3 regions of the Syntrophobacter fumaroxidans MPOB genome follow, and region 3 is predicted to be linked to each of the others. Evidence: riboswitches for the same ligand, from Rfam matches in the RefSeq annotation. Region 3 holds a riboswitch; each other region holds the start of a gene.

Region 1 (7,711 bases), 350 kb from region 3:
CACAAAAGTAGCGATTCCGGAACTGTCCACGTAGGGAACCCGTGACAGGTCGACGACGATGTGCGTCGGTTCGTCCTTGAAGAGGGGCAGCAGAGCGTTCCTGACGTCCGGCGAGTTGCTCATGTCCAACTCCCCTTCCAGGCTCATGACGAAAACCCGGGCATTTCTTCTTGCGACCTCAATTTTCACTTCCTGGGCTCCTCCCTGTGGGTTCTGTATTTGACGAGCCTGAGCAACATCCCTCCATCGGCAGGGATGTCGTAGGTGATCTCATCCATCGCGCTCCTGATAAAGTGCAGTCCCAGCCCGCCGGGCTTGACTTCCTGGAGATCCCGCGGTGCGAAACCATCCGGGTCCGCCGGAATCCCGAAGTCCCTGATACCGATCTCGAGTCGATCCTCGTGGGCGGTGAAGGTGATGACAATCCTCTTGTCCGGGCTGTTCGCGTAGGCGTGGCGAATCACATTGGTGCAGGCTTCATCCACCGCCAGCACCATCCGGTTGACGTCCTCGGGCGGATAGTCCATGCGTTGGGCCAACCGTTCCACAACCCCCCGCACCAGGAAGAGCGACGCCGGATCGGTCGGAATGTCAAGAATAACCGGACCACTGAGTTGCAGCAAGGACATTATGGTTTCCCGACCCCTATCAGAACCATGGTTGTGTCGTCCGCCGGAGGACACTGCCCCACGAACTCGTTCAAGGCATCCATCAGGCGACGGTGCACTTCCGCGATCCCACCGCGTGCCGGACATACCGCCGCCTGCACTCGTTCCCAGCCGAACCGCTCCCCGCACGCGCTTTTCGCATCGACGAGGCCGTCCGTAAACAGCAGCAGGCGATCCCCCCGCTTCAACCGCAGGCTCCTGGAAACGTAGGCGCAGTCGTCCAGGATTCCGAGGGGAGGGCCGCCTACTCCCCGAACCGGAACAAATTCCCCGCCCGCCTCGTTCCAGAGCACCGGCGGAATATGCCCCGCGTTGACGTAATCGATTCTCGAATCCGAGGAATCCAGGACCATGTACAGCAGCGTGACGAACATTCCCCGGCGGCTCTGTTCGAACAAAAGCCGATTCATCTGCCGCATCAGGATGGCCGGCTCCTTTTCGCGGACCGCCAGCAGGCGGAAGTCGGACATCAGCTTGGCCATGCACAGCGCCGAAGCGACCCCCTTGCCCGAGACGTCTCCGATGAGAATGCCCAGGCGGTCTCCACCGAGCGGGATGAAATCGTAGAAGTCTCCCCCTATCGCGAGGGCGGGCCGGTAGTGGGCATGAAACGTGTACCCGGGCATCTCCGGAATACTCTGGGGCAGGAAACTCAACTGAATGCTCGTGGCGAAAGCGAGGTCGCTCTCCATCTGCTGTTTGCGCAAAAGGTCCCGGTGCATGCGCGCGTTCTCGATGGCAATGGCCGCATGATCGCACAGCAACCCCAGCGTTTCCTCGTCCTCCGCCACAAAGGACGTTCCGTCCAGGCGGTTGATGACCTGGGAGACCCCGATGACGCGGTCCTTGATCTTCAGCGGCACGCACAGCATCGAGTGTGTCCGGTAGCCGGTCTTGCGGTCGAACTCCTGGTGAAACCGGGCGTCGCGGTAGACGTCTTCGATGAGCAGCGGCTTGCCGGTCTGGAACACGTGGCCCGCAATGCCGTCCCCTTTGCGCAACCGGAAGCCCGCTTTCAGTTTCCCGGCCACTGGTCCCTGCGCCACCGCGAACACCAGCTCGTCCGTGGCTTCGTCGACCAGCATGAGACTACAGGCATCCGCCTTCAGGATGGACCGGGACGTGGTCATGATGTTTTCGAGAACCTCGTCCAGCTCCAGTGTCGAATTGATCAGAGCGGATGTTCTGAAACATTCCCTAAGGTTATCGATGCGCTCGCGGTACCGCTCCATTTCCGCGGCATGCAGGCCTTCGGGCTCCCGTGTTCCCGATTCCATGCCACCCCCCCGTGATCGTCATCCGGCGTTACCGACAGACGCCGCAGCCCCAATCCGGCCTGCGGCGCGGCCCAAGGTTGCGGGTCTCAACGCCACCGCCGACTATTCCTGCTTCACAATGTTCACAACGGCTCCGTCGACGAGATGTTCCCCTCCTTCGATCACAACCCGTTCGTCACCCGTCAAGCCCTTCTTGATCTCGATCGTCTCGCCCGACTCCGCACCCGTTTCAACCGGCCGGGCAAAAACCTTTTTCTGCTCCGGAACGCAGACATAAACCACGGCGACGCCCTGATCGTTCCGAACGACGGCTTTTCCGGGGACCGTAAGGATATCCACGGTCTTGTCATTCTCGATGCAGACCTCGGCGCTCATCCCGTCGCGCAGGATTCGCTTAGGGTTGTTCACCTCGATTTTCAGGGGAAAGCCACCTGTTGCGGGATCCTCCCTCAAGCCCACCATTTTCACCTCGCCGGGAAAAGTCCGTCCAGGCAAAGAAGGAATCAGAACCCTGGCGGATTGATTTTGTCGAAAATGAACGATCTCTTGCTCCGGAACGGTCACCCTCACATTCACACGATCGATGTCCACAACGGTGAACACCGGATACCCGGCGACGACCGTTTGTTCCGGCTTGACCCGGCGACTCACCACCACGCCCTTGATCGGACTGGTGAGCCGAGTCTCCGTCAAGCGTCTGCGGGCCGCCCGGAGTCTGCTTTCGGCGCGAACCAGAGCCGCTTTGGCAGCCTCGCTCGCCGTTTCATACTTCTTGAAATCGCTGGGAGAAAGGCTTTTCTTCTTGTAGAGCCGTTTCATGTGGCGATACTTGGCCTCAGCCCGTGTGGCCTTGACCCGAGCCTCGGCGCTTTTGTCGATGGCGGCGTCGACGGCCTGTTTGAACGGCACCGCGTTGAGCTCGGCAACGACCTGTTGCGCCCTCACCGCATCGCCTTCCTTGAAGTGCACTTGGACCACCTTACCGGGAACCCTGAACGCAAGGTCCACCTTTTCTCTTGCTTCCACAGTGCCGCCGGCATTGAAAACGGATGCCCGCCTGCTCTTTTGAACGGTCTGCACGCGCACGGAAACGACATCCGGCACCTGTCCGGTTTTCCCGGCAGACTGCTCCGAATCCCGACATGAGGTCGAGACGAGAAAAAGAAGAGTGATCGACAGGAGCAGTGCCCTTGACGGCATAATCACCTCATCAGGATATTTCAACATGCCAGTCAGTTCGACGCATATCCGGCATTTTACGCGATATGCACCGGGGGCGGCCATCCGCTGCCCCTCCACTGTGTGAATGGCTTCATATATCCTGATGTCCGCCGTTGTGCAATGCCGTACTCGCTCGAACCGGAAAGACCTTCGAGTATTCCGGCCCGGAGCCGCCGTCCGCTGTCGGCGCCGGGGACACACCGCACTGCCGTCAGCCGGAGATTTCGTTCGATTGCGGCAGGGGCGTTCCTTTTGACGTTGGGGGTCGAAGAGAGGGGGAGCGGGGGGCACTGCAGCGGGTTGCGGTCGGACCCGTTCCCGGCAGCTTTTCGCGGCTTGGATCACCCGACTTGCCGTGACCGGATTGCGGAACTTGACGCACACAACTCGGGCAGCAGCGGGCGAACGACTCCGGAGGAAGGTCGGAAGGGGACCGGACGGGGCCTCGTCGTCGGCCCGTCCGGCGCTTGCACGAAAAGCTGAACAGATGGAGCGCACCGTTTCATACCGGCCCACCTGGAAAACGGATTCCCAGGTGAATCAGTCTCGATGCCTCGCGGGTGCGGTGCGATCTTGAACGCGAATCGGCATCAGGCCGGCGCTTGTTTGGACACCATACAGTTGAACGTCTCTTCCGTCTCGTCCCTCCAGCCGCCCCAAAGGTAGGCGTCCTCGCGTTGTGCCGCGATCACGCGGAAGGCGTAACGCACCTGTTCCTCGTAAAACGCGCAATAGGGACTCGGAGCGTTCAGCGTGCCGGAAACCGCCTTGACTTCCGCCGGGCAGGGCGCGCCGCAGAAATGCCTGATCGCGCACCCGGCGCACGGCACGATTTCCTCCACCTTCCTCCCGGTAACGGCCCGAAAGGGAGCGCTCTCGAGAATGCCGGACAGATCATCCCGGAAGAGATTGCCGCCCTTGAACTCTTGAAAACCAATGAACTCACTGCACGGGAACACGTCGCCCTGCGCCGATACGGCGAAAAAGCACCGACCGCCTCCACAGGGCGAAATGTCGCACATGAGCCGCCGTCCCGTCGGGCCGATGATGCCTGCCAGCACGTTGGCAAAATTGGCGACAACCAGTTTTCGCCCGGTCTCGACGTACAATTCGTGCGCACGGTCCAGCGCACGGCAGAAACGCTCCGCCAGCACCCGGTCGGACGGTTTGAGGTCCCTGCCGCCCTGCTGCGTGCAGCGGACCGGGTTGAACATCACCGTGGCGATGCCCCGTTGGTGGTAGAAATCCACCATGGCGGGCAAAGTGTGGACGTTGCCGCGCGTCACCGTTGTGATCACATTGAAGGCCGGATAAGATGCCAGCTTCTCGATCACCTCCGAGACCCGCTCGAACCCGCCCGTTCCGCTCCAGTTCCTGCGCGTGAGGTTCGCCACGTCCGCGGTCGGAGCGTCGAGCGAAACCCCGATGCCGACGCCGTGATCCTTCAGGAAGGCTATGGCCTCGTCGTCCAGCAGCATCCCGTTGCTCTGGATGCCGAAGGTGAAGTCATCGCGGAACCTTTCCATTCCGGCGAAAATCGCTTCCTTCGCCATCAGCGGTTCGCTTCCGTGGAAGATCAGCTGGGGCCGCGCGCCCGCAGGCATGATCCCGCAAAACCAGGACTTGAGGCGTTCCAGGGCCGAGCAGACCTCCTCCGGCGTCATGGTCTTCCCGTTGCGACGCAACTCCTCCGGCAGGTAGCAATAGCTGCAGTTGAAGTTGCACCGGTCCGTCGGGTTGAAGTAAACGGCCGAAGGCTTCAGGCCGAAGCGAAGATGCCCCATTTCCTCCCGGAAGGAATCGGCCCGGGCGCGGAGGTCGCCGACGAGCTCCCCGGCAAGGGCGTTGCCGAGGGCATGGCGTTCGACCAGCGCCCACCAGGCCAGGTCCGGTTCGACGACAGCCACCCGGTTCGGGTCGCCGAAATCCAGGACGGCCAGACCGGGCCCGTAACCGGTGTTCGCGTACAGAGTCGAAGGACTGTGTTCTCGTGCGGTATTCATGGGTTTTCCTTACTTCCCGGCAGTCTCCGGGGTGAGCAGAATGTAATGGGACAGACCCGTTCCCGCGGAATTGCGGCAACGGCGGCGGTAAGAAATGATACGGGGTTCTTTCGTCATGTTTTGCTCCTTTCACGGTTTGTACGGCGCGCTCCAATAAAAAAACCCGGACAAGCCGCGCTCTCGCGCATGGCTTTCCGGGTTCCCTTTACCATCCGGACCCCGTCCAGGCTCTCCTGCAGGTCTTCTGACTCTCGGATCAACTGGGGATTCGCGGCCTTCCCTTCGAGGTGGACCCCGAAAGTGACCGAGCCTTCGCTCAGGGCAAATCCCCATCCCCGATCACAGCGGCGGGACCGTCACGGAATTTCACCGTGTTCCGGGATGCAGGAAAACGACGGATTCTGAACTGCGTCTTGTACATTGCCCAAAGAAGTCGACCGTTGTCAAGCGTTTTCAAGAGGCTTGCACGGCCGGTCGCGGATTCATCCGGTCGCGGCCGCGAACGATCGGTTTGGCCCGGGGACACGGCATGGCACGTCCGCCGCGCAATCCGGCGAGCCGGTGTTGAGCGATTTCGAACGCAATTATCCATGCCCCCTGCGACACCCGCGAAGCATGAAAACAGACTCACCCGGGGATTTGTTTTCCAGGTAATCGGCATCGGAGCGGAACGGAGCTCTCCCACCGGTTCCTTCAAGCTTTAGGCTTTTCTTGACGAACACCTCGCCGGTTACGGCTTCAACCGCCTCAGCGGGGGGGGCCGGATCACTCGGCCCGGCTTGCGTGGAAGCATCAATCATCGAGGAAGCAAAAAGGATCGCGCTCGCGGAAAATATCCAGTCCGAAGCTGTGGGAGACCGCGAGGCAGCCTCCGCAGGCGGGTCTGAGGGCACAGGACCGGCAGGCGCCGGACCCCTCCCGGTACCGACGAGCTTCCCTGGAATCGTAGACGGAGGCAATGCCGTCACGGACCACATTTCCGATCCGGGATGGGAAGTTGCGGCAGGCATGCGTTTCCCCGTCCGCAAGGACGGCAATGGAGTTGAAGGCGGCTCCGCACCCGTACCCGGAGCAGCCTCCGAAGAGGGAAAGGCCCCGCTTGCGCCGAACGATGTTGAGGAGACTGTCCTTGAAGCTGATAGTGGGATTGTCCTCGGATGCGTCCGCAAAGGCCTCCAGAAATGCGGCGAAGTCCTCGAGAGCCGGCAGGTCCGGATTCGGTCCGTCCTCGGATCGACTCAGACGTATGAAAGTGAACAGGTCCGCCCATCCCCTCAGCAGCTCGGCAAGCGGTAGAATGTCACCCATGTTGTCACGGGTCAGGGTGAGCATGACCATGGAGTAGATATCGAGATCACGCAGTATTTCAAGGAATTCCAACACATTGTCGAAGTGGCCGGTACCGCGGACGGAATCGTTGCGCTCTCGCAGTCCCTCCAGTCTGACCTGGTAGTAAATCGGCCGCTCGATGGCGACCAGTTCCTCGATCCGGCGCCGCTCCACGGGATTGCCCAGGATGGCGAGGATGAAGTCGCGTTCGGCCGCCGCACGATACAGCTCCCCAAATCGTGGATGCAGGAAGGGATTCCCGCCGGTGAAAGAGACCTGTCCGCGCACCCCCCGGTTTCGACAGAATTCGTAGAAGTCATCGAGAATGCCCACGGCCTGCGACAGCTCCAGCTCCGGCCGGCCGTCGCGTTCACGGCAGTCGCGGCAGTGAAGATCACACGCCTGCGTGATGTGCCACTGAAGGGTGAAAACCGAGCAGGAGGAGAAATCTTCTTCCGTGGTGCCGGTCAAGGGCAGGACGGGAAAATTGGATGGATCACGCCTGATGGACGAAGGCGGAGCCAGGAGCAGGCCTCTTTTCACCGCATGATCCAGAAGGGCGTCCACCACGTAAACCGCCACTCCCGCCCTTGAAGCGGCTTCGCGAGATGGAATCTGCTCCGCAACGAGTTTGAGCGCCATCAGGTCTTCGTCGTGGGCCGGCCGCGCCGTGATTCGACCGTTTTCCGGGTGCCGCCAGATGAGCACGAATTCTTCGCGGTTTTCAGGAAAAACATCGGTGCCGTCCACATTGAAGCGAAGCAGCGATGCGAGGTTGCTCCAGGACAGCCGCAGCAGAGCCAGAGCGGGGTTCACCGCAAGCTCGCAAGCCGGCCGCGAAGCTTCGACGTCCACGTTGCTCACCGTGTGGAATGCAAACTCGAGCCTCGCCAATTCCGGCAGAAAAGCGGGAAGCGCAAGTTCCCGGACCAACCGGCTCAGGCTCTTTGGAAACGCCGCCACATCCATAACGTTGTCGCGGGTCCGTTGGAGACTTGCCCAGGCTTCATCGTCCAGGAACTCGCCGCACGCGGGATATGTCGCTTCGATCTTTCGCCGATATGTTTCGTCCACCCAAACGTCCTTGTGTCCGGGGGCTCCCCCGCAACTCCCCCACAATCATTGAAACGGCATGAGCGAAACACCCTTCATACAATTCTGCGTTCAAGATGAGCGCGTTGGGCGGGACGGCATAAAGCCTTGCCCACCGTCT
Region 2 (7,711 bases), 770 kb from region 3:
ATGTGTGAGAAAATACCGCGCTCATACCGGCGCAAGCCCGTATCCGTATGGTTTACCCGGATTCATGCGGACCTGAAGGATAGAATCGGGCGGCTTCGGAACATGTCGCCGCGGGGAGGTTTTTGATCGCTCGAGGGTGTCCTGGCGAAATGACGGTTTCGCATGAAGCCATCCCGGCCCGGCACATTTTCACAGTTCGGTGCCGGCCCAAGGTCCGTGCAGGTTTGCGAGAGCGCGCCCAAGACCCGGCACGTTCCCGCCCTTCGCGGTGATTCATCTCCGGCGGACCAGGTCGAGCACAGGGGGTGAGCGCGCGGCCCGGCCGGATCATGCCGTGCGCGCCGCCTTCCCGGGCGCTGTGTCGTTCCCGGTGCGGCGGTGTGGAATCGGAATGCCCGGGGGGACGTGAGCACGATAAAACCGTGCCCACCCTTGTATGCGCGGGGGGGTGGACGCGCGCTCCGGTCGGATCGTGGCCGCGATGAAACCGCGACCGCCCTACCTCCCCGCGGGAGAACCCGGCAACAGGGGGGCGAACCGCTTGTCCACCCGATCGATTTCCAGCTTGATCCGCTCCTGCAATTTCGCATAGGCCTCCTCGAGGGATGGTTCCATCACCACGATCTGCCCCTGGCTCATGATGATCCGCTTCAATTCCGGGATCTTGAGCTTTGTCGCAGACTTCAGGTAGACCGGCTGGATGTAGAGAATCATGTTGCTGATGGGCAGAATGATCATCTTGCCCCTGGCGACCTGCGACCCCACCTGGTCCCAGAGTGTGAACTGTTCGGATATCCTTGTGTCCTGGTTGATCAGTGCGTAGATTTGCGAGGGTCCGTAGATCAGTTCGCCCTTTGGGAAGTTGTAGACGATGATCTTTCCGTAATGGGGCGGGTCGGAGCCGGCCAGCGCCAGCGCCCTGAGATTGTCGCGTCCTTTGGGGCTCATGGGTGCGAGCAGAAGGAAATCGAAGCGGCTCGGATCGATGAGATCCAGTGTCACGTAGTAAGGCTTGATGGTCACTGGAGTCCTGTCCTGGAAAGTCTTGGCGGGTTCCCACATGTCTTCCTGCTGGTAGTAGACTTCCGGATCGGTTTGCTGATACTTTGCGTAGATGTTCATCTGGATTTCGAAAATGTCCTGCGGATAACGGACCTGGGCCTTGAGCTCGGGCGGCATCTGGTCGGCATTTCTGAACACTCCCGGATAGATCCTCGAATAGGCGCGCACAATGGGATCGCCGGGCTCGAATACGTAATATTCCACCTTTCCGCTGAATGCGTCCACGACGATCTTCACGGAGTTGCGAATGTAGTTGAACCTGTCCCTGCCCCACAGTGTGGGAGTGGCCCCGGGGTAGAATTCCGAAGTCGTATAGGCATCCTGGATCCAGTAGAGCTTGCCGGGTGTCACCACCGCATAGGGATCTCCGTCCAGAAGGAGGAAGGGCGTGAGGACCCGGATCCGTTCGAGGAGATTTCTGCGAAAGAGTATCTTGCTGTCCGGAGTTGTCTTGGTGGTGAACAGGAGGTTGCGGTCTCCGAAGTGATAGGCGAAGAGGATCCTTCTGAGAAAGGACGACAGGGGAACGCCGTCCTCGGCCTTGTAGCTCACCATGGTGTTGCTGTTTCCTTTCGGGTAGTCGATTTCCCCGGCGTCGTTGGGCGCGATGACGTAGGTGTAGGAACCCAGTCCGATGTAGACCCCCGGTTGTTCGATCCTGAAGCCGTATTCGGACTCGGGGGGAATCCCCTTGATGAACCAAGTCATGGGTTCGTCCCCGCCCTGGCTGGCCGGCGTCATGACCGCGCCGTAGCCGTGGGTGTAGGACAGGTGTTCATTCACCCAGTTGCGGGCCGCTTCGGGAATGAGCGTATAATCGAGCTCGCGCACGCTGAGGAAAACCTGCTGAGGCATCCCGTTGACCGTGTACCGCGCCACATCCACGCTGGGAAAGGTATAGTAGGTGCGCAGCTGCTGGAGCTGCTTGTAGACGTCGTCCAGGAGCTCCCCGTCCCAGACGGGAATATTCCTCAATTGCGCCTTGACCTTCGGCGACGCGACATCGGCCGCAGTGCGGGCCGGGGTGAAATCGCGCGTCTGGACCGTGTTGAGGTTGTATGCGGAGAGAGTGGCTTTGATGTTATTGACGATGAAGTCTCTCTCCCGTGAAACCTCATTGGGTTTCACCACGAGTTTTTCCACGGTCGCCGGCAGGAACGCGGAATAGCGCAGGCCCAGGACGAGCACGAATCCCACGGCGAAGACGACCAGCGGTTTCAGCCCCTTGCGGGTCTGGATGAATGCGATCATTGAGAAGGCGGTTCCCATGAGGAAGAAAAGGGTCAACCAGATGAGCGCCCAAATGACGTACATTTCGACGAAACCGCCCCCGTAAAACAGAGGCATGTGCGCCTCGCTGTAGAGGAGCTCGTAGCGCTGCAAAACGTAGTCCCAGGTCTCGATGAGAAAAATCAGGAGAATGAGAATGCTCAGATGCAGCCTGGCCCCCGCGGGAATGGGTTGCTCCTGCCGGGCGAGGAGCCGGCGCTCGAGCAGGTAGAGCGCCACCAGGCCAACGAGCAGCAGCACGAAGGCGATGAGCAGCCGGCGCTGGACAAGCGTATAGATGGGATAAGAAAACAGGTAGTAGCTGATGTCCTTGCCGTAAACCGGGTCCGGCACACCCGTCTTCGGTCCCGCCACGTACAGCAGAAAGGCTTCCCACTTCTCGAATATCGGCAGGGCGATAATGACGGCCAGGATAAGCGACAAGGGGGTGTAGACCCAGAGCGACCCGGACCTGAACATCCGGACGACGTTCAAGTACCGGTCGAGCGCGGCGATCCTGAACTTCGACGGGGCGGGCGGCACATTCCCCACGTATCGCGAAGCCACCCAGAAATTGAGAAAAAAAATCAGGAAAAACAAGAGGGTGACCGCTCCGAAGACGATGTAACGGTAGAGGAGCCGCAGCCAGTAGTAAAGCCCGTACCCGAGGGAATCGAACCACCAGATGTTGATCAGGTAGTCGACCGAAGCAAGGCTGGACAGGATAACAACAGCCGAGATGCCCAAAATGCCGATCAGGATGATGAGAGGCCAGCGTGCCCAACGATTCATTTGCGACTCCTTTGGCACCGGTGAGGGAGAAACCCTAATGATGCGATCGATGACTCCCGGAAAAATTGAGGAATTGAACCATATCGAACGCATCGGGTCAAAGATTTTCGCAGCCGTTTCCAGTGCATCCCCGCCGTGCTTCGAGCATTTGCGTTGACGCCGGCCGGCAAATGCGATAGACAGTGCATGAAGGGTCGTGCGGCGGCGTGGCCGTTGACCGTGCGCCGGGTTTTTCTCCATCGGGTTCATCCGCTGGAACAGGTAGAAGATAATCAGTTCTTTGAAATTATACAGGCACAGGTATCCAATATTGGGGATTCAAAAGGGAAGACGGTGAGATGCCGTCGCGGTCCCGCCGCTGTAAACGGGGACGAAAACCGCCGGTTTGCCACTGGTCCGGAATCAACGGGCCGGGAAGGCGTGGTGAGTAGGCTGATCCGTGAGCCAGAAAACCTGCCTGCGCCTCAGGGGTTCTCAGGGCCGGAATGGAACGGCATTCCGTGGGGAACGCGGTATTCCCTGATGAGAAAAGGATCAAGTCGAGCTGGGTGCAGTCCTTGAAACTCCGCAAGAAAAGGGGTTTTGAGGACTTTTTTTATTTGATCGCCCTCGACACGCCTTCGGGTACCGGGCGTGACGATGCCAAGGGGTTGTACGTGAAGCGTCGGGTTTGCGCCCGCGTGGTCGTGTCGCGTTCACCAGGTCGGCGGGCGTCGGGGTCGGAGAGATGCAATGGCTTTGAACGAGCTCATGGGTTCAACGGAGGATCGGCCGGGATTGGTGGAAGCGGGGCGCTCCATCGAGATGGAGAGTTTCCGCATCATCGATGCCGAAATGGGGGAGCATCCTTTTCCCGAGGACCAGTGGCAGGTGGTGCGTCGAGTGATCCACACCACGGGCGATTTCGATTATGCCCGGCAGATTCGGTTTCATCCCCGGGCTGTGGCCTCGGGGGTGGCGGCTTTGACACGGGGCGCTTCCATTTTCGCCGATACGCGCATGATTGCCGTGGGGCTGTCGCCGTGGCGATTGCAGTGGTACGGGAATGAGGCGGTGGTTCCGGCACTCCACCCGGAAAGCCGGATACGGGCCGAAGAACAGGGGGTCACGCGTTCGGTTGCCGCATTCAGGGGCGTTTCCGACCAGTTGAACGGCGCCGTCGTGGCCATCGGGAACGCACCCACCGCGCTGCTCGAGGTGCTCCGTCTGATTCGTGAAGACGGCGTGCGCCCCGCGCTGGTGATCGGTGTCCCGGTGGGATTCGTGCAGGCCGCGGAATCCAAGGACCAGCTCCAACGGATGACCGATCAGCCCGCCATCGCCGTTCTCGGCCGCAAGGGAGGAAGTTCGGTGGCGGTGGCCATCCTGCATGCGCTTCTGGAATTGGCCGGAAATGTCAACCAATAAGGATATTCAGCCATGTTCGGCACTCTTTACGGGGTCGGCGTCGGGCCCGGGGATCCGGAACTGCTCACGCTGAAGGCGGTGAAAGTTCTGAAGGAAGCGGCCCATGTTTTTGCCGCTTCCTCGTCCAGCAACGATTACAGCCTGGCGCACGACATCGTGCGGGAGCATCTGCCGCCCGGAACGCCCATCGACCAGCTGGCTTTTCCCATGACATTCGATTCCGAACACCTGGAAAATGCATGGACGGCCAACTGCGAACAGGTGGTCGAGATTCTCAGGCAGGGAAAGAACGTCGCCTTCATCACACTCGGAGATCCGCTCACCTTCAGCACGTTCATCTATCTCATGAGGAAGGTGCGCAGCAGGCTTCCCGATGTCAACGTCGTCGTCGTCCCCGGCATCACCTCCTACCAGGCCGCCGCGGCCTGCGCCAATCTGCCCCTGGCCGAAGGCGAGGAAGCCATCACCATCATATCGGGAGCCAAGGGCGGAACCCGCCTGAACGCGGCGATCGAAACGGCCGACAATGTGGTGCTCATGAAGACATACAAGCAGTTTCCCCAGATCCTGGCGCAGATCGAGGAAAAGGGGCTCGAAGACAAGTGCTGTTTCATCAGCCGCTGCGGGCTTGAGGGCGAGATTGTGGAACGGGACTATCGGAAGATGAGGACGCTCAAACCTCACTATCTCTCACTCATGATCATCAAGAAACGCGGCATGGAACCCCGGTGAAGGGAGGTCGGGAAGATATCCCCGCCATGGAACGAACGGTTCGGCGTCACACGGTGCTGTCGGGTCATTGCGGGATTTCCGTGCTGTGCTGGGCCGGATTTGTCCTCCTGATTGTCGTTGCCGCGTTCCTCGCTTCGGGAATCGGCTCCTTCGAAACGTCCTACCGCACGATATTCCGGCTCTGGATATCCCCCTTTGATTCCGATTCCGCGGCGGGCATCGATGATACGGTGCGATACATCGTTATCAACGTGCGGCTGGCCAGAGTCTGCCTCGCATTCATCGTGGGCGCGGCACTGGCGCTTGCGGGCACCGTCTACCAGGGAGTGCTGCTCAATCCGCTGGCCGACCCTTTCACGCTCGGGGTCTCCACGGGAGCGGCCTTCGGCGCCTCGCTGGCGATTCTTCTGGGACTGGGGGGCATGCAGCTTTCGGGGATCAGCGGCCTGCCCCTGGCGGCCTTTGCCGGAGCGATGCTCGCGCTCTACCTGGTCTATCTGCTGGGGCGCATTGACGGGAGGATCCACGCCACCACGCTGGTGCTTGCGGGGATCATCGTATCCACCTTTCTGTCGGCATGGATCAGCCTCCTCAAGAGTCTGAACGAAGACTCGGTATCCACCATCGTCTTCTGGATCATGGGGAGCCTTTCGGGCAAGAGCTGGACTCATGCCGTCCTGGTGCTGCCATATCTGGTGGCGGGCGGGGCCGGGATACTCATCTTCACCAGGGAGCTCGATATCCTGAGCCTGGGGGACATCCAGGCGCAACATCTCGGCGTCAACGTCCAGAGGGTACGATTCTGGCTGCTCCTGGCCGCTTCGCTGGCGACCGCCGCGGCGGTGGCGGTGAGTGGGATCATCGGGTTCGTCGGGCTTGTTGTGCCGCATCTCGCGCGCCTGGTCGTGGGACCCCGGCACGGGCGACTCATTCCGGCGACCCTGTTGACCGGCGGATTGCTCGTGCTCGTTTCCGACACCATCGCACGAAGCCTGCTGCCGAACGGCGAGGAACTGCCGGTAGGCGTCGTGACGGCGATCCTTGGAGGACCCTTCTTTTGTTACCTGCTGCTGCATCGCAAGAAGTACCTGCAATTGTGATTCGCCTGGACGGGGTGACCTGCGGCTATGCCGGGCAAACGGTGCTCAAGGACCTCTCCTTTCTTGTCCGGCGCGGGGAATTCATCGGCGTGCTGGGGCCGAACGGGGCGGGGAAGTCCACCCTCATGCTGGCGTTGAGCGGTATCGTGCCGGTGCAGTCGGGTTCGATCGAGATCGAAGGGAAACCGCTGGCCCGTCTCAAGACCAGGGAACGGGCCCGCCTGATGGCCGTGGTGGCTCAGGATATCGACCTGCGTTTTCCCTTTCGCTGCGAAGAAGTGGTCCGCATGGGGCGATATCCTCATCAGAAACGCTGGCAGATGGAGAGCCCGGAGGACGAAGCCGCGGTCCGGAGAGCGCTCGGGGCGACGGATACCGCCATGCTGGCCAAGCGTCTCATCACGGCGGTCAGCGGCGGCGAAAAACAGCGTGTCGTGATGGCGCGCTCACTCGCCCAGGAAACCCCCATCCTGCTGCTCGACGAAGCCACGTCGGCCATGGATATCCACCGCAAGCTCCTGATCTTCCGGGTGCTCGACCGCCTGAACCGGGAGGACGGCCTGACCGTGGTGGCGGTGCTCCACGACGTCAATCTGGCCGCTCTCTTCTGCAGGAGAATGATCTTTCTCAAGAACGGAGAGCTCGTGGCCGACGGCGCGGTCGATACAGTCTTGAACGCGGACGTTCTGGAGCACGTCTACGAGACGCCCGTGATGGTCCGCGAGATCGAAGGAACGGAAAAGCGGCAGGTGGTTTTTCTCCCGTAGTCGAACGGCGTGCCGCCGCGAGGTTCGCGCGAGGCCCTGAGCGTGTCCTTTCGGGACGCGGGTCCGTTGTGCGGTTGGATTTACGAAAACGAAGCCCGACACCGGGCTTCAGGGAGGAGGTTCCTTGAAGCCTTTTCGATGGATCCTGGCATTCCTTCTGGTCGCGTCGATTCTTCACACCCGCGCCGGGGCGGTGCAGATCACCGACGATCTCGGCACGACCGTCACGCTTTCTCAGTCGGCCGGGCGCATCATCTCCCTGTACGGAGCCTTCGCGGAAATGCTCTACGCCGTCGGGGCTGGCTCCCGGTTGGCGGCGCGCACCCAGGCGGATGCTTATCCCCCTGAAATCCTGAAACTGCCGTCGGTGGGGACCCACATGAAGCCCAATTTCGAAATGATCATCGGCTTCAAACCCGACCTGGTGATCCAGAGCGCCAGCCGCCGCGAGGAGATGCCCGACATGGAACGCTTGTCCGGAGCGGGGATTCCGGTGGCGGTGTTTGCCCCGAAGAGTTTTGAGGACATCTTTTCGACCATGGAGCGGCTGGGAGTTCTCACCGGTTGCGAAGGCGAAGCCGG
Region 3 (7,711 bases):
CTGAGCAGGGTCTGAAACACGAGGCCTCCCAGGGAAAGAGTGGCTCCGATCATGGAGGCCAGAAGAACCCTGGGGAGGCGAATTCGCCAGATGATGCTTGCCGTCACGGAATCCGGGTCTCCCCGGCCGGTGATCAGGGCAAGCACTTCCCAGGGGTTTTGCCCCGTCGATCCCGTGAAGAGCCCGAGGACGGTGCTCGCCGCCAGAACCAGGCACAAAAGAACGGACACGTTCAACGTGCGTTTGACCACTCGATGATTCATGACTCAAAACAACTCGGGATGAATGAGACCGGCGAGCATCTCGAGCCCTTCGGCGAGGCGGGCCGTGGGGCGGTCGATGAGATCCGAATCGACGATGAAAATGCGTTGATTTTTCACCGCGGGCAGACTCTCCCACTCCCGCCATTCGTCCCTCACGCGCTCGAACACCAGTCCCCTCGTCATGGATGTGATAATGATGACCTCGGGTTGTAGCGCGAGGACCTGTTCCCTGCTGAAACGCGGGTAGGGAACGGGGCCTTGCGCCAGATTGCGCCCTCCCGATAGGGTGATGAGCTCATCGATGAAGGTATGGCTTCCCACGGATACGATCGGCGTGACGCCGATCTGCAGGAATACCCCGGGACGACTCCCGACCTTCGCCACACGGGACTTCACCCGTTCGACCCTGGAGCTCATGCCGCCCACCAGTTCCTGGGCCCTGGCTTCCGCATCGAGCAACCGGCCAAGCTCCAGGATCGTTTCCATGGTGGTCGAGAGGTCTTTCGGTTCCACGACGTACACCGGGATGCCGAAAGTCCCCAGCCGGTCCAGCAAATCCGCGGGATTCACATTCTTCAGCGCGATGCACAGATCCGGCCGCAGGCTCACGATCCTCTCGAGGTCCGGGCCCGGGAATCTGCCCACCTTGGGGAGCAGGCTTGCCTCGGAGGGAAAATCGCAAAGATCGGTCGCACCGGCGAGACGATGTCCCGCACCGAGGCTGAAAAGGATTTCCGTGATGCTGGGCGCGAGTGAGACGATGCGGGTCGGATCGTGCGGAACCCGAATTGCTTCGCCGCCCGGCCCCGGAAGCATTCCGGCCTCGCAGCGCCACGGAATCATGGCGCTCAATCCGAGGAAAAGGACAACGATAAGGGAGAATGGGTATGCCATGTTGCCCTCCGTATACACGCATTGCGGCACATCACCCCCTGTGAGGTCTCCGGGGTCCGTGCAGGGGGTCAATCGTCTGCGGACGTCTCGAGCTGAAAGCGCACGGGCACGAGGACCCGGCAGGCGACCAGCCGTCCGCCGATCCTGGCGGGCGAGAAGATCGAGCTCCGTATCGCCCGGATGGCCTCCTCTTCGAATCCAAACCCGGCTTTGCGCACCGATTCGACGCGGACCGGCATTCCTCGAGTGTCGATCGTCACGCGCAGCACCACCGTTCCTTCCATTCCAAGTTCTCTTGCCCTGTGAGGGTATTTCGGCATCACCTTCGTGACGAACCTCGGTCCGTTTGCCGATCCCAGTGGAGCGTCGATGGGCCCTTCCGAAGAAGAGTTGCCGGCGCCCACCCCCGAAGAGCCCGCATCGTCGCCATGACCGCCTCCGGCGTTACCGCGCGGTCGTTCGCCGTGCCCGGTCTCCCGGGATGCGCTTGCCCCCCGTTCGGTCCCCGGAGCACGTTCCCCGGTCCCTTCGGGCTCCGTGGATCGTGTCGCCGCATGGCGACGGGCATGGCTCCACCTGTGTTTTTCGCGATCGTTCCGCCGGGCGTCCGCCTTTTTCGTCGGTTTCGGAGTGGAGACGGAAGAAGCTGCCTGCGACGGCCCAATCCGGGCGGGAGGCTCGGTCCCGCCCGGATTGGGCCCATGTTCGGTACCTGAATCCTTTGCCGCGGATGCGGCCGACATGTCCAGGGAGTGTTCGGCCATCATATCCGCCTTCGGTTCATGGGCCGCAAGGATAACGTCTTTCCCTCCACCGGGTGTTCCGCCCCGGGCCGGGTCTGCGTCAAGTGCCACCAGGTCGACGATCAGGCACCGCTCGGTTTCCGGTCGCAGAAAAGGAGGAGAAAACGCCAGCCAACCCAGAAGGGCGGCATGGAACAGAATGGAAAACAGGAGGTTAGGCCAAATTCTCATGATCTTGAACCCGCAATGCAGATGCCCGCCACGGCGGTCAACGGTCCGAGGACACGTACGGGCCGGATGGGCGTTCGGGCGGCGAGGCCTGTGAAACAACGTCCCCTTCCCGTTCCGCCTTTGAGAGCAGTCCGTTCAGCAAGGCGTCGAGGGCCATCCCGACAACCGGCGGGATGGTCTCCGACCTCTTCCGATCGATCCACCGAACGTTGCGGTCTCCGGCAATTTCCTGCGCCACACCGAGGCAGTATGTCTTGAAGAGTCCCGGGTCCTCGACTTGACCTCTCTCAAAGGCATCGCTCAGAGCAAAAACCGATTCCAGAAAGGAAGCGAAACGGGGTTGCAGCAAAAGATTTTCCATTTGCCCAAGGATGTTGTCCGAAACATCCCTGTCGGAGCAGGCGCCGCATTCCCGGGTGAGCCCGTGCAGGTCGATGTTTCTTTCCCTCAGTCTCCGAAAGACGTTCCGATGATTGGTTATTCCGTTCTGCCGTTCGACGGCGTTCTTGACTCCCGCATATACGGCCTTCGCAATGAGCTCGCCCATCCTGCAATGGCCCCCCGTGTTGTCGATGCGCCCGCCCCTGCCCTCCACCACGAGCACCTCATCCGTTCCCGTCCCCGTCGCCTGCAGAAACCTCGGTCCGGCGGCGCTCCGGATGTCCAGGTCTTGCATCGCCGCCGTCTTGGCCTCCGTTGCCGTGATGATCGCCCGGCTCATTGCCCTGGGGGTGAGCCTCTTATTGGTGAGGAGGAGCACGTTGACGGTTCCCGGTTCATAAAACAGCCCCTCGTCGGCGGACATGCGAATCGCATTGCTCTCCACGCCGGCAGTCACCAGGGCGTAAACCTGAAGGTCCTTGAACTGCGCCTTCTGCACGGAAAGGTTTTGCATGTCCGCACCGGTAAAGAGGAAGCAGCTTGTCCCGGGAGGGCTGCCAATCACTTGCAGGGTGTGATTCTTCCACTGCTCGAACCCGAGCCTGTGCCCGACGCTCCAGCATGGAGGCGGGAAGTAGTGGTTTCCCACGGCGCGAATTCCCCTGCGTTCACCCTCGAGGGTCGACGTCACCCGCTGGGGTTCGATGAATTCAATGAGGAGCGTCTTGTTGGGAAAGTCGAAAATGGTGGTTTCCACTATTCGCGCGGATCGAACATAATCGAGCGGGAGCTCCACGGGCCTGGTTCCGATGCGTTTTTCCCGCAGGACCCGGTTGCGCTCCATGGCGAATGCATCGTCGTAGACCGTTGAAGCAAGCCATGCGACGAAGTCGGCCGATCGAACCGAGGAACGGCACGTCAAGTCGCACGGGAAGGAGAGGATCTTCCCCTTGCGCACCGCCTCCACTTCGTTCCAGCCCGGTTGCGACAGGAATTTCGCGGCGGTCTCGCGGTCCGCGCCGCAACCATAGACCGCTTGGGGATTGAAGCGTTTCCACTCTTCCACGGTCATCTCTACAACGTTTCCGTGTTTGCCGAGGCGGGGAGGAATGCCCCCCGCCGCGCGAATGAAATCGTTCTGGAAGGAATCGTCTCCCGGGGTCGTTATGCGGTTGTGGCTGATCCCCATGAACCGGACGACTCTTTTGCGCGCGTTCCCGGGAATCCGCTCGATCTTTCGCTCAACGAGCCGCAGCTTCCCGTGCAGCTCGAGGATCACCTCCTCGGCCGTCGCCTTCTTGTCGAAAATCTCGCCCAGAAGCCGGATGTTACGGTAGAGGTCGGAAATGGAACGGGACTCCAGCTCGAGCACGGGGAACGGATGCCCCCGGAATTCTGCCTGAACCGTTCGATGTATGGACGAGACCAGGACGAGATCCGGATCGAGAGACATCATGCGGATCGGGGATGGGGTGAGAAAGCCGCCGACGATTGTCTTCCCGTTGGCTTCCGCCAAGCGGGTATCGTGAAACGTGATGCCCTGAAGACACTCTCCGGCTCCCAGTCGGAGTATGATCTCGGTGAGGGCGGGCACGAGGGAGATGACCCTTTTGGGCCGTTGCGGCAATGTGACGTGGTTGCCGCCGGAATCGACGAAGCCGGCCGGCTGAGCGGCCAAGGGGGCGGCACCTCCAAACAGGGCCGGCAGCAGAAAGATTCCCAGGAATGCAAGCTTACGAGATCGTCGGATTGTTCTCATGCGGACACCTCTCGGTGGTGAAAGCCGGACTCCGGTGTTTTCGGCTGCCTGCGGCGAAACCCGGGAGCCGCGAGCGCTTTCAAAGGGTCGTTTCACACGTCGGTTGCAGATTCATCACGGCGCCGAACGCTGGGGCAAGGGCGTCAAAACCGTGGGCTGCGCTACGTCGAAACCGCCCCCGGTCGCTCGTAAACGCTGGCTACACATAGTTCCTGCCCCTGGAGCGTTAAAACCGTGGGCTGCGCTGCCGCGCATCCCACCCTACGCGGCTGCCCGACCGTGCAAGTCCGTAGGGTGGGCACGGTTTCACCCTGCCCACGTCGGGCCGGGAGCCTCCCCACCCTGCCCACGTCGGGCCGGGAACCTCCCCCCGGGCCGATGGCCCGGCCGGGAGGGAACACCCGCCCACGATCGGGCGGAGCCTCGTGCACCCTTATGCTCGACCAGGCCCACCATGGGCGAATCACGGCGGCCCGGAAAAACACCCTGGGCCGCCGTGTTCTAATGGGGAGGCCTAGAAGCGGGCCTCCATGCCTCCACGGATGGTTCGCCCCGGCATGGGGTATCCGTCCACGAAGCAATAGTCCCGGTCGGTCAGGTTTTCCGTGACGAGGAAAAGCTCGAAATGCTTCACGGGCCGAAAGGCAAGCCGAGCGGCCAGGACCACGAAGCCTCCCTTATCCACGGCGGTGCCGTAGGTGGGAGACGTCCAGTCGAAATCCTGCTGTTTCTCGGCTCCGGTGTAGAAGCCGCTGAATATGAAGTTGACCTTGCGGTTGATGTTCACTTCAATACCGCCGGTGACATCCCATAAAGGCACATAGGGAACCGAATCCGATTTCAGAAGCTTGGCATAGGCGGCGTCTTCGAGTTTGCGTTGAGTGTAGTATACGAAATTCAGGAAGGGCCTGACGCTCAGTTCATGACCGTGGAACGCGAGGGAGTGTTTGTAGCCGACATTGCCCTCGATTGCGGAAAAGACGGCACCTTCAACGTTCTTGTAGGTTGTCCAGGTGCAGTCGCCGTCGACGCAGGCCGGAAACCCGCCCGAGATCCTGTCGGTGTAGTCGGTGTAAAAAAAGCCGATTCCCCCCTTCCAGCCCGCGTAGTCAAAGTCGAGCCCCGCTTCGTAGGTGATGGTCGATTCGGGTTCCAGGTCGGGGTTCCCGACGATTTTCATCCACGTGCCGGCCTGGTACCGTCCCGCGAGCTCGTCCGCGGCGGGGATGCGGAAGGCGGTTCCGACGGCCCCGCGAGCGGTCAGCCAGTCGAGAAAAGCGTACGTGAGCCCGGTGCGCCAGCTCACATGGCCGAACTGTTCGCTCGTCGGATTCACCTGCAGTCCTTCGGTGGGAAGGAGGTCTTCCTGGAAGATGTCATAGCGGACCCCCGCAAGAAAGGTGAATTTGTTCCAGTTGATTTTCTCCTCCGCAAAAAACGCGTAGTTGTCGTACCGGCTGTCCGGACTCCATGGAGAGCCGGCCGGCTTCGTGAACGAGTTGACGTCGATTCCGTCCCAATCGAAGCCCAGCAGCAGCCGGCCTGCGGAGAAAGTGGGCAGACTGAACTGGCTGCGGACTCCCTGAGTCCTGGTTTCGGTGGTCGCCGATGAGTAGCCGTAGGTCAGGGCCGGGTAGTTCCACCTGTTGCTGTCGAAAACGTTGTAGTAGCTCAAGTGCCAGTTCATTCCCCAGTCCGGAAGAGCGCCGTCGTAGTCCACCGACCCGTAACCCCGTTCGATGTCCTTGTTGTCTATGCGATTGGGTGAAGAGTAGTCCGGATTCGGAGTCCCCACATCCCAGGCCTCGAAGTAGTTTCCCACCGCGAAAAGGGTGTGGTCCGGATGTGGGGCGGCAAACAGGCTGGCTGAATAGGCCTGATCGTTGTACCCGGTGTTGACGACCGTGTTCCCGTTTCCCCTGTCGTAATCGCCCCTGGAGATGGTCCGTCCCGTGACGGAAACTCCGAGGCGGTTGTCGAAGAAACCACCCGAAAAACCGGCGCGACCTTTCACGTATTCCGCGCTTCCAAACTCGAATGCCCCGTTTCCGGTGGGTTCTCCCTTGCCTTTGCGCGTGATGACGTTCACCACGCCGCCCATCGCCGCCGAACCGTAGACGACGGACCCCGGGCCCCGCACGATCTCTATCCGTTCGACGTTTTCCACCGGAATGACCGCGATGTTTCCCGTTCCTGCCCGGTGTCCGTCGATGAGCAGCAGTACGTGCCCCTTGATGTCCGTGCCCGTGGTGTCTGTCCGGAAGCCCCGGATGCTCACGGATGAGAGTGCGCCGGGGTATTTCTGGAAATGCTCGGGAAGAAATTCGGTGAGGAGCTCGGAGAGATCATCGGCATGGGATTCCGCGATCTGTTTTCTGGAAATCACCTGGACGGGAACGGGAAGGTCCTTTGCCGGGATGGGCAGCCGGGTTGCCGTGACCACGAGCTCCTCGAGTCGGGTTTGATTGGCGTCATCGGTTGCGGATGTGCTTCCAGGCTGCATTTCCGCTTGAGACACGGCGGTTCGTGGAGTTTGGGAAAGCGATTCTTCAGCGGTGGCGGTGAAAAGGACAAGAAACGTCAATCCGGCGAGAGCCCATGTACATACGGCATGCTTCATCGTGCAGACTCCTATCTCCCCCTCGGGAATATGAGTGAAATTCCTGCATCGCTCAGGTCTCCTGGCTCTCGTTCATCCTACTCACCGCGCCTTCCCGGCAAGCTTCGTGCCTCCCAGTGGCATTCCGCGGTTTTCGTCCCGATTACAGTCGCGGGGCGGCGGAAGACTTGCACTCCCTTCCGCTGAAGCGATGCGTCATTTTACGTACCTGTCGGCTGGTGAGCTCCTTGTTCACGTTCTGCATCAAGTCGTGATCCCGGGGTTGCTGTTCCGAGCGCTTGCGAGGATCGTCGAGCTGCGTCAATGAAGGCCGGCCTCCCATCGCTCGGCACGGTTCTTCCGTGCGGTTTTGAACCCTGGAATCAAAGCCCAGTGTAGACGGCGCGCAAATGATCCATCCACACGTCCACGATCTCGGGATACTCTCCCGTACCCTTCATGACGATCTCGCAATGATGGCCTTTGCCTTTGAGAATCGATTTCCAGCTGTCCGGTTCATCGCCGGCCATGTCGTTCATGGCGTGATCTCCGGCGACCAGCATGAACGGCATCAGGTACACTTTCCCGCTCTTGCTTTTCGCGATCTTCGGCATCACATCCTGCAGGGACGGATAGCCGGAAACGGTGGCCAGGCGCACGTTGGGATCGAGCTCAGTGAAAGCCTGGTTCAGCGCGGAGTATAGGGCGTCGGCCGGATGCTTTTCAGAGCCGTGTCCCATGAGGAGAACCGTTTCTTCGGGTTTTCTTTCCCGGGGGACATGCCCGATCACGGCCTTTGCCACACGAACCATGTCGTCGTGGGAAGAGAGGAGCGGAGGAG

Evidence for each region. A riboswitch is a leader RNA that binds a small molecule or an ion and turns the genes downstream of it on or off. The one in region 3 is predicted to bind cobalamin.
Region 1: linked by a shared signal. The riboswitch ahead of cbpB (peptide-modifying radical SAM enzyme CbpB) and the one ahead of SFUM_RS14210 (TonB-dependent receptor plug domain-containing protein) in region 3 are both predicted to bind cobalamin.
Region 2: linked by a shared signal. The riboswitch ahead of SFUM_RS11055 (precorrin-8X methylmutase) and the one ahead of SFUM_RS14210 (TonB-dependent receptor plug domain-containing protein) in region 3 are both predicted to bind cobalamin.

Annotation. Positions count from the first base shown of each region.
Region 1 is NC_008554.1:3,030,226-3,037,936, forward strand. It holds gene SFUM_RS12675 (STAS domain-containing protein) at 1-189, opposite strand, end outside; gene SFUM_RS12680 (ATP-binding protein) at 186-629, opposite strand; gene SFUM_RS12685 (PP2C family protein-serine/threonine phosphatase) at 629-1,945, opposite strand; gene SFUM_RS12690 (efflux RND transporter periplasmic adaptor subunit) at 2,048-3,145, opposite strand; gene cbpB (peptide-modifying radical SAM enzyme CbpB) at 3,757-5,169, opposite strand; cobalamin riboswitch at 5,387-5,573, opposite strand; gene sbtM (thio(seleno)oxazole modification radical SAM maturase SbtM) at 5,962-7,572, opposite strand.
Region 2 is NC_008554.1:2,607,767-2,615,477, reverse strand. It holds gene SFUM_RS11060 (UPF0182 family protein) at 499-3,123, opposite strand; cobalamin riboswitch at 3,405-3,598, shown strand; gene SFUM_RS11055 (precorrin-8X methylmutase) at 3,856-4,530, shown strand; gene cobI (precorrin-2 C(20)-methyltransferase) at 4,543-5,262, shown strand; gene SFUM_RS11045 (FecCD family ABC transporter permease) at 5,289-6,362, shown strand; gene SFUM_RS11040 (ABC transporter ATP-binding protein) at 6,359-7,129, shown strand; gene SFUM_RS11035 (ABC transporter substrate-binding protein) at 7,254-7,711, shown strand, end outside.
Region 3 is NC_008554.1:3,382,305-3,390,015, forward strand. It holds gene SFUM_RS14190 (FecCD family ABC transporter permease) at 1-263, opposite strand, end outside; gene SFUM_RS14195 (ABC transporter substrate-binding protein) at 267-1,157, opposite strand; gene SFUM_RS21900 (energy transducer TonB) at 1,226-2,131, opposite strand; gene SFUM_RS21905 (adenosylcobinamide amidohydrolase) at 2,169-4,271, opposite strand; gene SFUM_RS14210 (TonB-dependent receptor plug domain-containing protein) at 4,786-6,891, opposite strand; cobalamin riboswitch at 6,926-7,097, opposite strand; gene SFUM_RS14220 (sirohydrochlorin cobaltochelatase) at 7,254-7,711, opposite strand, start outside.